DNA from 2 places in the Bacillus tequilensis genome. Region 2 is predicted to be linked to the other one. Evidence: riboswitches for the same ligand, from Rfam matches in the RefSeq annotation. Region 2 holds a riboswitch; the other holds the start of a gene.
The links. A riboswitch is a leader RNA that binds a small molecule or an ion and turns the genes downstream of it on or off. The one in region 2 is predicted to bind thiamine pyrophosphate.
Positions count from the first base shown of each region.

Region 1: it holds a riboswitch for thiamine pyrophosphate, as region 2 does, so the genes downstream of both, thiT (energy-coupled thiamine transporter ThiT) here and thiU (HMP/thiamine ABC transporter substrate-binding protein ThiU) in region 2, are expected to answer to the same signal.

Region 1 is NZ_CP048852.1:2,978,788-2,983,319, forward strand. It holds rRNA gene G4P54_RS15845 (23S ribosomal RNA) at 1-10, opposite strand, end outside; rRNA gene G4P54_RS15850 (16S ribosomal RNA) at 180-1,729, opposite strand; TPP riboswitch at 2,108-2,209, shown strand; gene thiT (energy-coupled thiamine transporter ThiT) at 2,310-2,888, shown strand; gene G4P54_RS15860 (GNAT family N-acetyltransferase) at 2,928-3,449, opposite strand; gene floT (flotillin lipid rafts scaffold protein FloT) at 3,474-4,532, opposite strand, start outside.
Region 2 is NZ_CP048852.1:1,304,544-1,309,075, forward strand. It holds gene G4P54_RS06980 (ABC transporter ATP-binding protein) at 1-1,114, opposite strand, end outside; gene G4P54_RS06985 (ECF transporter S component) at 1,101-1,700, opposite strand; gene thiU (HMP/thiamine ABC transporter substrate-binding protein ThiU) at 1,702-2,304, opposite strand; TPP riboswitch at 2,403-2,515, opposite strand; gene G4P54_RS06995 (transcriptional regulator SplA domain-containing protein) at 2,820-2,957, shown strand; M-box (ykoK) riboswitch at 3,064-3,230, shown strand; gene G4P54_RS21465 (hypothetical protein) at 3,321-3,443, shown strand; gene mgtE (magnesium transporter) at 3,461-4,532, shown strand, end outside.

The DNA.
Region 1 (4,532 bases), 1.7 Mb from region 2:
TAACTTAACCGTTAAAAAGAATCACTATGTGATATCTTGTCTTACTAATTGAATGTGATGTCTACTGTTATCTAGTTTTCAAAGAACACGTTTCGAAGGAATGATCCTTCAAAACTAAACAAGACAGGGAACGTTCTGTTTATAAGACCCGAGGTCTTATATTCCGTATATATCCTTAGAAAGGAGGTGATCCAGCCGCACCTTCCGATACGGCTACCTTGTTACGACTTCACCCCAATCATCTGTCCCACCTTCGGCGGCTGGCTCCTAAAAGGTTACCTCACCGACTTCGGGTGTTACAAACTCTCGTGGTGTGACGGGCGGTGTGTACAAGGCCCGGGAACGTATTCACCGCGGCATGCTGATCCGCGATTACTAGCGATTCCAGCTTCACGCAGTCGAGTTGCAGACTGCGATCCGAACTGAGAACAGATTTGTGGGATTGGCTTAACCTCGCGGTTTCGCTGCCCTTTGTTCTGTCCATTGTAGCACGTGTGTAGCCCAGGTCATAAGGGGCATGATGATTTGACGTCATCCCCACCTTCCTCCGGTTTGTCACCGGCAGTCACCTTAGAGTGCCCAACTGAATGCTGGCAACTAAGATCAAGGGTTGCGCTCGTTGCGGGACTTAACCCAACATCTCACGACACGAGCTGACGACAACCATGCACCACCTGTCACTCTGCCCCCGAAGGGGACGTCCTATCTCTAGGATTGTCAGAGGATGTCAAGACCTGGTAAGGTTCTTCGCGTTGCTTCGAATTAAACCACATGCTCCACCGCTTGTGCGGGCCCCCGTCAATTCCTTTGAGTTTCAGTCTTGCGACCGTACTCCCCAGGCGGAGTGCTTAATGCGTTAGCTGCAGCACTAAGGGGCGGAAACCCCCTAACACTTAGCACTCATCGTTTACGGCGTGGACTACCAGGGTATCTAATCCTGTTCGCTCCCCACGCTTTCGCTCCTCAGCGTCAGTTACAGACCAGAGAGTCGCCTTCGCCACTGGTGTTCCTCCACATCTCTACGCATTTCACCGCTACACGTGGAATTCCACTCTCCTCTTCTGCACTCAAGTTCCCCAGTTTCCAATGACCCTCCCCGGTTGAGCCGGGGGCTTTCACATCAGACTTAAGAAACCGCCTGCGAGCCCTTTACGCCCAATAATTCCGGACAACGCTTGCCACCTACGTATTACCGCGGCTGCTGGCACGTAGTTAGCCGTGGCTTTCTGGTTAGGTACCGTCAAGGTACCGCCCTATTCGAACGGTACTTGTTCTTCCCTAACAACAGAGCTTTACGATCCGAAAACCTTCATCACTCACGCGGCGTTGCTCCGTCAGACTTTCGTCCATTGCGGAAGATTCCCTACTGCTGCCTCCCGTAGGAGTCTGGGCCGTGTCTCAGTCCCAGTGTGGCCGATCACCCTCTCAGGTCGGCTACGCATCGTCGCCTTGGTGAGCCATTACCTCACCAACTAGCTAATGCGCCGCGGGTCCATCTGTAAGTGGTAGCCGAAGCCACCTTTTATGTTTGAACCATGCGGTTCAAACAACCATCCGGTATTAGCCCCGGTTTCCCGGAGTTATCCCAGTCTTACAGGCAGGTTACCCACGTGTTACTCACCCGTCCGCCGCTAACATCAGGGAGCAAGCTCCCATCTGTCCGCTCGACTTGCATGTATTAGGCACGCCGCCAGCGTTCGTCCTGAGCCAGGATCAAACTCTCCGATAAAAGTTTGACTGACTACGCACATCGCTGTGCGATTTGTTTAAAAAATGAATTAACAGGTACGTTTTGTCTTGTTTAGTTTTCAAAGATCATGACTGCCGCCTAGCGAAGCAGCTTTACTAATATAACATTCAGCCTCTTTTTTGTCAACAACTTTTTAAATTGTTTTGAAGCTTCTTATTTTGTCTGCTGTTCATCAGCGACGTTTAATACTATAACATCCGTATTTATTTATTGCAATAGTTTTGGCAAAAAAATTATAAAACAAATAAACTATAATCCTTGTCATGAGATATAACTATTTTAAAAGAACATATACACCAATAATGTAATCTTGTTGTTTTTTTCTTTTTCTTGTATAGTAGAAACGAACTGAATACTGATGACCACAAGGGGAGCATTAAAGCTGAGAGTGAGCGATTTCGTTCTGACCCTTTGAACCTGTTAGTTAACGCTGGCGTAGGGATGTGGCAAAGTCAAATGAATTGCAGCTCGTAAAGCAGTGCGTGGAACTTTTCTCATCCTTCCGCGTGCTGCTTTTTTGTTGTCCTTTTGGATTGTCTATCAATGGAAGGGGATTTTTATGAATCAATCTAAGCAACTGGTTCGCCTTATTGAAATTGCCATTATGACTGCGGCTGCTGTTATTTTAGACATCGTTTCAGGAATGTTTCTCAGTATGCCTCAAGGAGGCTCGGTCTCCATCATGATGATACCCATCTTTTTGATTTCGTTTCGCTGGGGTGTCAAAGCAGGCCTTACTACCGGTTTATTGACAGGTCTGGTACAAATAGCGATCGGAAACTTATTCCCACAACATCCTATACAGCTGCTGTTAGATTATATTATCGCGTTCTCAGCTATCGGCGTAAGCGGCTGTTTCGCTTCTTCTGTCCGTAAAGCTGCTGAATCCAAAACAAAAGGTAAATTAATTGCTTCAGTGATCGGTGCAGTTTTTATCGGCAGTTTCCTGCGTTATACCGCGCATGTCATTTCAGGGGCTGTGTTTTTCGGCAGCTACGCTCCAGAAGGAACGCCGGTATGGATTTATTCTTTAACTTATAATGCTACTTATATGGTCCCTTCTTTCATCATTTGTGCAATTGTCCTTTGTTTATTGTTTTTAACCGCACCGCGTTTGCTCAAAACTGACAAAACTTAAAAGCGAATCCCCCCAGCGCAGTCCGCTGGGGGGTTTTTGTTATCTTTTGAGAACTGTTTTCAAAGCAGAAAGATCCGGCCAGCCAAGGCCCACTTCTTTGATTCTTACTCCCCCGATATCAATGCTGTCCTCCGCTACTCTTTCAGGTGAATAGGACTGATAAAATATAATCGAGGGGTTCTGCTCAATGACCCATACAAACATGCTCGAAAAACCATGATGAAGCAAAAATTCTGCTCCTTTTATTAAGAGCGCCCTGCCTGCACCTTGACGCTGGCACTCTTCCAGAAGATAAATTGCGTATAGCTCGCCGTCGTAACCTTCTTGTTCAGAGCGGATAGGTCCAAATGAAGCAAAGCCGAATATCGAACCCTTTTCATCCTGAGCGACAAATACACCCTTTAACGAGCGCCTTTTCCATTTGTCTTCAAAATCCTTGTAGTTCAGACTGTTTAAATAATCAGCCGGGATCATTTCGCGGTATGTTGTCCTCCAGCTGTCTACATGCACTTTTGCAATGTCCTTTATATCCTCTACCTTCGCTTCACGTACAGCTACCACCCGCTTCTCTCCTTCCCTTACTCATTACTCTGATTTTGGGGCTGCTTTAGCTTCTTTGATTTCATTTGTTAATTCATTAATGCTTTGTTTTACGTTTCCTTTTCCTGAAAAGTTCTCCATCATTTCTTTTACGTCAATTCCCGACGAGGCTTTTAAGCTTTCTTGCAGGCTTGACATTAAGTTCGTCGCATAGCTTGTTACTTTGTTGGCACCGCTTGATTCACCGCTTCCTCCTGTATCAACCACGGTGATTTTATCAATATTTGAAAGAGGAGCCGCTGCTTGTTTCGCGTATTCCGGAAGCATTTTTACGATCATATCGAAAATCGCCGCCTGCCCGTACTGTTCAAAGGCATTGGCAATTTTCTCTTTGGCTTCCGCTTCTGCAAGACCTTTTAGGCGGATTACCTCAGCTTCTGTTTCCCCTTTCGCTTTTTCAGCTTCTGCATTTGCCAGTCCGTCAATTCTGACTTTTTCGGCCTCAGCTTGCGCCATTGCTTCTATACTGTACTTCTTGGCGTCGGCTTCCGCGAGCTGTTTGGCTTTCTCAGCTGCTGCTGACTGCTCAACAGAATAACGGTCTGCGTCGGCTTTTTTCTTCACTTCTGAGTCGTATTGACGTTCACGGCGGAGAATTTCTTTTTCTTCTAGTTCAATTTGTTTTTGGCGTTCGATAATTTTAACCTGCATTTCCTGCTCTGTGACCTGCTGGCGAGCTCTGGCAGTCTCTAAATCATAAGCCTGGTCAGCATTCGCTTTTGCCGTATCTTGTTCTCTGCGGTATTCAGCCATTTTGAGCTGATTGATTTTTTCAGCTTCGGCAATTTCCGTCGCCCGTTCAAGTTCTGATTTTTTTGCATCTTTAGCGGCTTCCGCCCGCTTTATTCGGGTCTCTTTATCAGCCTCAGCTGTTGCGATATCAGCATCACGTTTTACTTGGGCAATTCTCGGTTTTCCTAATGATTCAAGGTAACCGTTTTTATCACGGACATCTTTAATGGTAAAGGAGACAATCACAAGTCCCATTTTTGCGAGATCCTGTGAAGCGACACGCTGCACCTCTTGAGAGAACTTTTCTCTGTT
Region 2 (4,532 bases):
GAAAAACAAATCCCATTCGTTTACGCAATTCATTTTCTTTATACGCTTGCAGCGGCTTATCATATAGAAAAATCTTGCCGCTTTTCGGCTTTAAAAGACGGGCGAGGACAGATAAGAGTGTGGATTTTCCAGTGCCGTTCGGGCCGACAAGCGCCGTCAAAGAGCCTTCGCACAATGAAAAGCTGATGTCTTTGAAAATCGCCTGCTGTCCTCTTGCGAACGAAAGGCAGCTGACTTCAAGCACACTCTTCCCGGAAGGAGCTTCATTTATTTCAGGATAGCCGGCAGGAAAAGGCTCATTGAACAATGATTCTTTTGATAAAGAAAACGGCATACGGAGCTTTTCCTGAAGATCACATCCTTTAGGAATCGCGATGCCCAATTCCTTTAAGGTCTTTGCTTCATGCTGAAATAGATCTTTCGTCCGGCCATCCAGCGCTTTTTTTCCTGATTTGTCCAGCACGATGGTTCTCTCAATCCAAGGCGTCCATTCATCAAGCTGGTGCTCAATGACGAGGAGGCTGAAGCCTTTTTCCCGCTGAAGCTCCTTCATCATGTGAACGAACTCCCGCGCTGAATAAGGATCTAAAAGGGAAGTCGGTTCATCTAGCATAATAAGCTCAGGCTCCATCGCTAAAATACAGGCGAGAGCCACTTTCTGCTTTTGTCCTCCTGACAGAGTGGATATCGTTTTTTCTTTTAAATCGGTAATACGCAATTTTTCTAAAACAGCATTGATTTTCTTCGTCATCTCTTCTTTCGGAATCTGCAGATTTTCCAGCCCAAAAGCGATTTCGTCCTCCACCGTCAGCATGCAAAACTGCTGATCAGGGTCCTGAAAGACGATCCCGGCACGCTGAGCAATGGATTCGGTACCTGTAACCGGCTTTTGAAACAGGGAGACATGCCCGGACTGTATGCCGTCGCAAGCCTCAGGGTAAAGGCCGTTTAAACAAAGGGCGAGCGAACTTTTTCCGCACCCGCTTGGGCCCAGCAATAAAGCGCATTCTCCTTTATGAAGTTCAAACGAAAGGTTTTGAAAAACCGGTTTCTCGTCTTCTTCATAAGAGAAGCTGAGTTTGTCAACCTTCAGGAGTTCATTAAAGGCTTGCATGTTCTGATGCCCGCTTCCGTTTCTTTTTCAGTTCCTTTCCGAGCGCCATTCCGTTTAATACACCTGTATAAGCGAGAGAGTCGCTGACAGCCTTTCCGAGAAGCCCCGCAAGCAGTGCACCGGAAATCAGACGAATCACAAGCATAATGAGAAGATAAGTTGGTGAATAGGCTGCATAGCCGGAAACAAAGAGATCGTAAATAAAGCTGGCTGCCGAAGATCCCATTCCAGCCAGCAGAAGGACAGGCAGAGAGTATGCTTTCCAGCGTGTCGCGAGAAAAACTGCCTCAGCCCCGAGACCTTGAACGATGCCGATAACGATGACCATCGGGCCAGACGGGTTTCCCAGCAGGCACTCAACGAGCGCTGCAATCATTTCAGAAACGAGCGCCGCACCCGGTTTTCGAATCATATAAGCGGCAATGACAGAAACGATAAACCAAATGCCGTAAATCGGTTCATAAGCGATTGGCCCGAACATACCGGCAAGCACGTTTCCGAAATGCGTAAATAATAAATAAACAACGGCAAAAACGATACTGATAACGGACATGATGACAATTTCTTTTACTTTCCAGCTTTTCATGTTATCCCTGCTTCCTGTTTTTTCTTGATGGACTGTTAGCCGAAAAATTCACCGTCATGGTTACGTGGTTTGTTTGCTGTTCAGCCATGCGGAAAACAGTTTCCAATGTTCTGAATACGTCATGCGCATCCCCGTCAAGCTCGCTCGCGTAATGGACACCCTGTACAAAGGTGCCTTGGGTTTTTGCGATGTCGACAGCCTTCAAAATCAATCCCATATAATCCGGCTCATTCATTGGATAAAGGGCAAATTGGCATGGCGCTTCCGCGTTCAAGCCTCGGACAGCATCTTCATTGACACGCTTATCGTCTTTGAAAAGATATGTATCTCCCTGTGTATCGCCCGGGCATCCGATGGAAAACGTGCCGTTCATAACGATGTGCTTTTCGCTGTTCGCCGCATAAAGGTAAATGGCCTTGGCAGCGTCGAAAACATGATCAATCGATCCGCGCAAGACTGTACTGATATGGTCAGTTTTCGTCCAAACCTTGGATGTATCTGTTTTTTTCAGAGCAGACTTGATCACACTGATAAAATCATCCGTCATCGGATATAAAGAGAAGCGAAAACCGGCGATTCTGCTTGTACCGCAAATATGCTCCATTTCTAAATGCCTCCTGTTTTTTAGGATGAAATAAAAAAACTGCATATCCTAAGGGAATATGCAGTCATAGATCGATTAAGCGCACAAAAAATACACCATTCGGTCAACCTGCACTTCCCCACGCTGGTATTATCCAGATCGGGTCATAAGGGATCAAAGCGCGTTTCTCCCGCGCTTTATCTCAGCCAAAACAGCACCCCTAGTGCTTTCCGTATGCAATTTTTTATTTGACATCATCATAGATGATAAGAATCATTTTGTAAACAATGAAATGATTTTTTCATATAGGGGCAGGAGAGAATGATCACATTTGGGGAAATGCTCCATATTAATTGTCAAAAAATCGCCAGCGTGCTTTAGCTTGAATTGGAATATGAAGGATACAGCGTTACTGTTAAACAAGGTGATAACCCCTAAACTTAAGCTGTTTTAGGATTTTGTCAACAATCTAAAACCCCGCTGCATGATAAGAACCTTTCTTTTGGACAATCTAATGGGAAAAGGAGGCGAAACACATGGAAAAGAAAGAGGAGCAATACATCAATCAGGCTGAATTTGTCCCTCATCCGACGAAGGAAGGAGAGTATGCTTTATTTCTTCACGAATCATATCATTTGCTCTCGGAAGATGATGAGACACAAACAACAGAATAAGGGCTTAGGCCCTTGTTTTGTTCCGTAATTGTAATGAAAGCGCATTTATACTTTTTTGAGTTGACACAGCTTGTTTTTTTCTGTAATCTCAGTGTGTCAATTCAATTAGGAACTTCGTTAGGTGAGGCTCCTGTATGGAGATACGCTGCTGCCCAAAAATGTCCAAAGACGCCAATGGGTCAACAGAAATCATCGACATAAGGTGATTTTTAATGCAGCTGGATGTTTGATCCTATGCCATACAGTGCTAAAGCTCTACGATTGAAGGCGCCCGCACGCTTTTTTGCCGTGCTTCTTTCTCCTTCAATCCCGAAGGCTTTTTTTATGCCCTTAAAATGAAGTTTACAAAAGGAGGTGCGGAGTATGGATTCTCCCCATTCGAGTCAATCTGAAGAAGTACCCATATACTATGACAGCAAGACAATTGATTACACGATGAGGAGACAATCTGCCGCACCTTCTGGCGAGGCCGGCATGTCTCCGTAGAGGAGGTACGAGTCCCGATGGTTCAAAACATGACCTATGACGAACTCATTTTACGTATCATTATTTTATTGCGAGACGGAAAAATCAGGGATTTCAGAAGCGTTATTGATGAGCTGCAGCCCTATGATATGGCGTTTATTTTTAAAGAAATGCCGGAAAAACACCACGCCCGCTATTTATCTTATTTAACTGTAGATGATATTACTGATATGATCGGGGAGCTGGAACGCGAATTTCAGCTTGTCGTCTTAAATAAAGTCGGTAAAACAAGAGCAACACTGGCGATGAACAAAATGGACAACGATGATCTCGCTCAATTGCTTGAAGAAATGGACGAAGAACTGAAAGAACAGCTTTTGTCCAGCATGGAAGCGTCAGAGTCAAAAGCTGTGCAGCTTTTGATGAATTATCCGGCTGACTCAGCGGGACGCATGATGACAAACCGGTATGTGTGGATTCCTCAGCATTATACTGTTAAAGACGCGGTCGTCAAACTGAAAAGCTTTGCTGAAATCGCTGAATCGATCAACTACTTATATGTGATCAATGAAAGCAAACAGCTGGTGGGTGTCCTTTCCTACCGTGATTTAATTCTTGGCGAACCTGAAGAAAAGGTGCAGGATTTAATGTTTACCCGCGTTATTTCAGCAGGCGCTCTTCAGGATCAGGAAGAGGTTGCCCGTCTGATAGAACGTTACGATTTCTTGGCGATTCCGATTGTGGAAGAAAACAATGTGCTTGTCGGCATTGTAACGGTCGATGATATTATCGACGTCGTCATTCGGGAAGCTGATGAGGATTATGAGAAATTTGCCGCTTCCGGTAAAGACATCACTTTTGACACAAAGGCTTACGTCGCTGCATACCGGCGTCTGCCATGGCTGATTTTACTCTTGTTTATCGGACTGATTTCCGGAAGCATTATCAGTTATTTTGAAGATGCGCTGCAGCAGGTTGTCGCGCTGGCGTTTTTCATGCCGATGGTGTCAGGGATGACAGGAAATACAGGAACGCAATCACTCGCGGTTGTTATCCGAGGCTTGTCTAAAGAAGAAATGAACAAAAAAACGATTGTCCGCCTGATCCTTC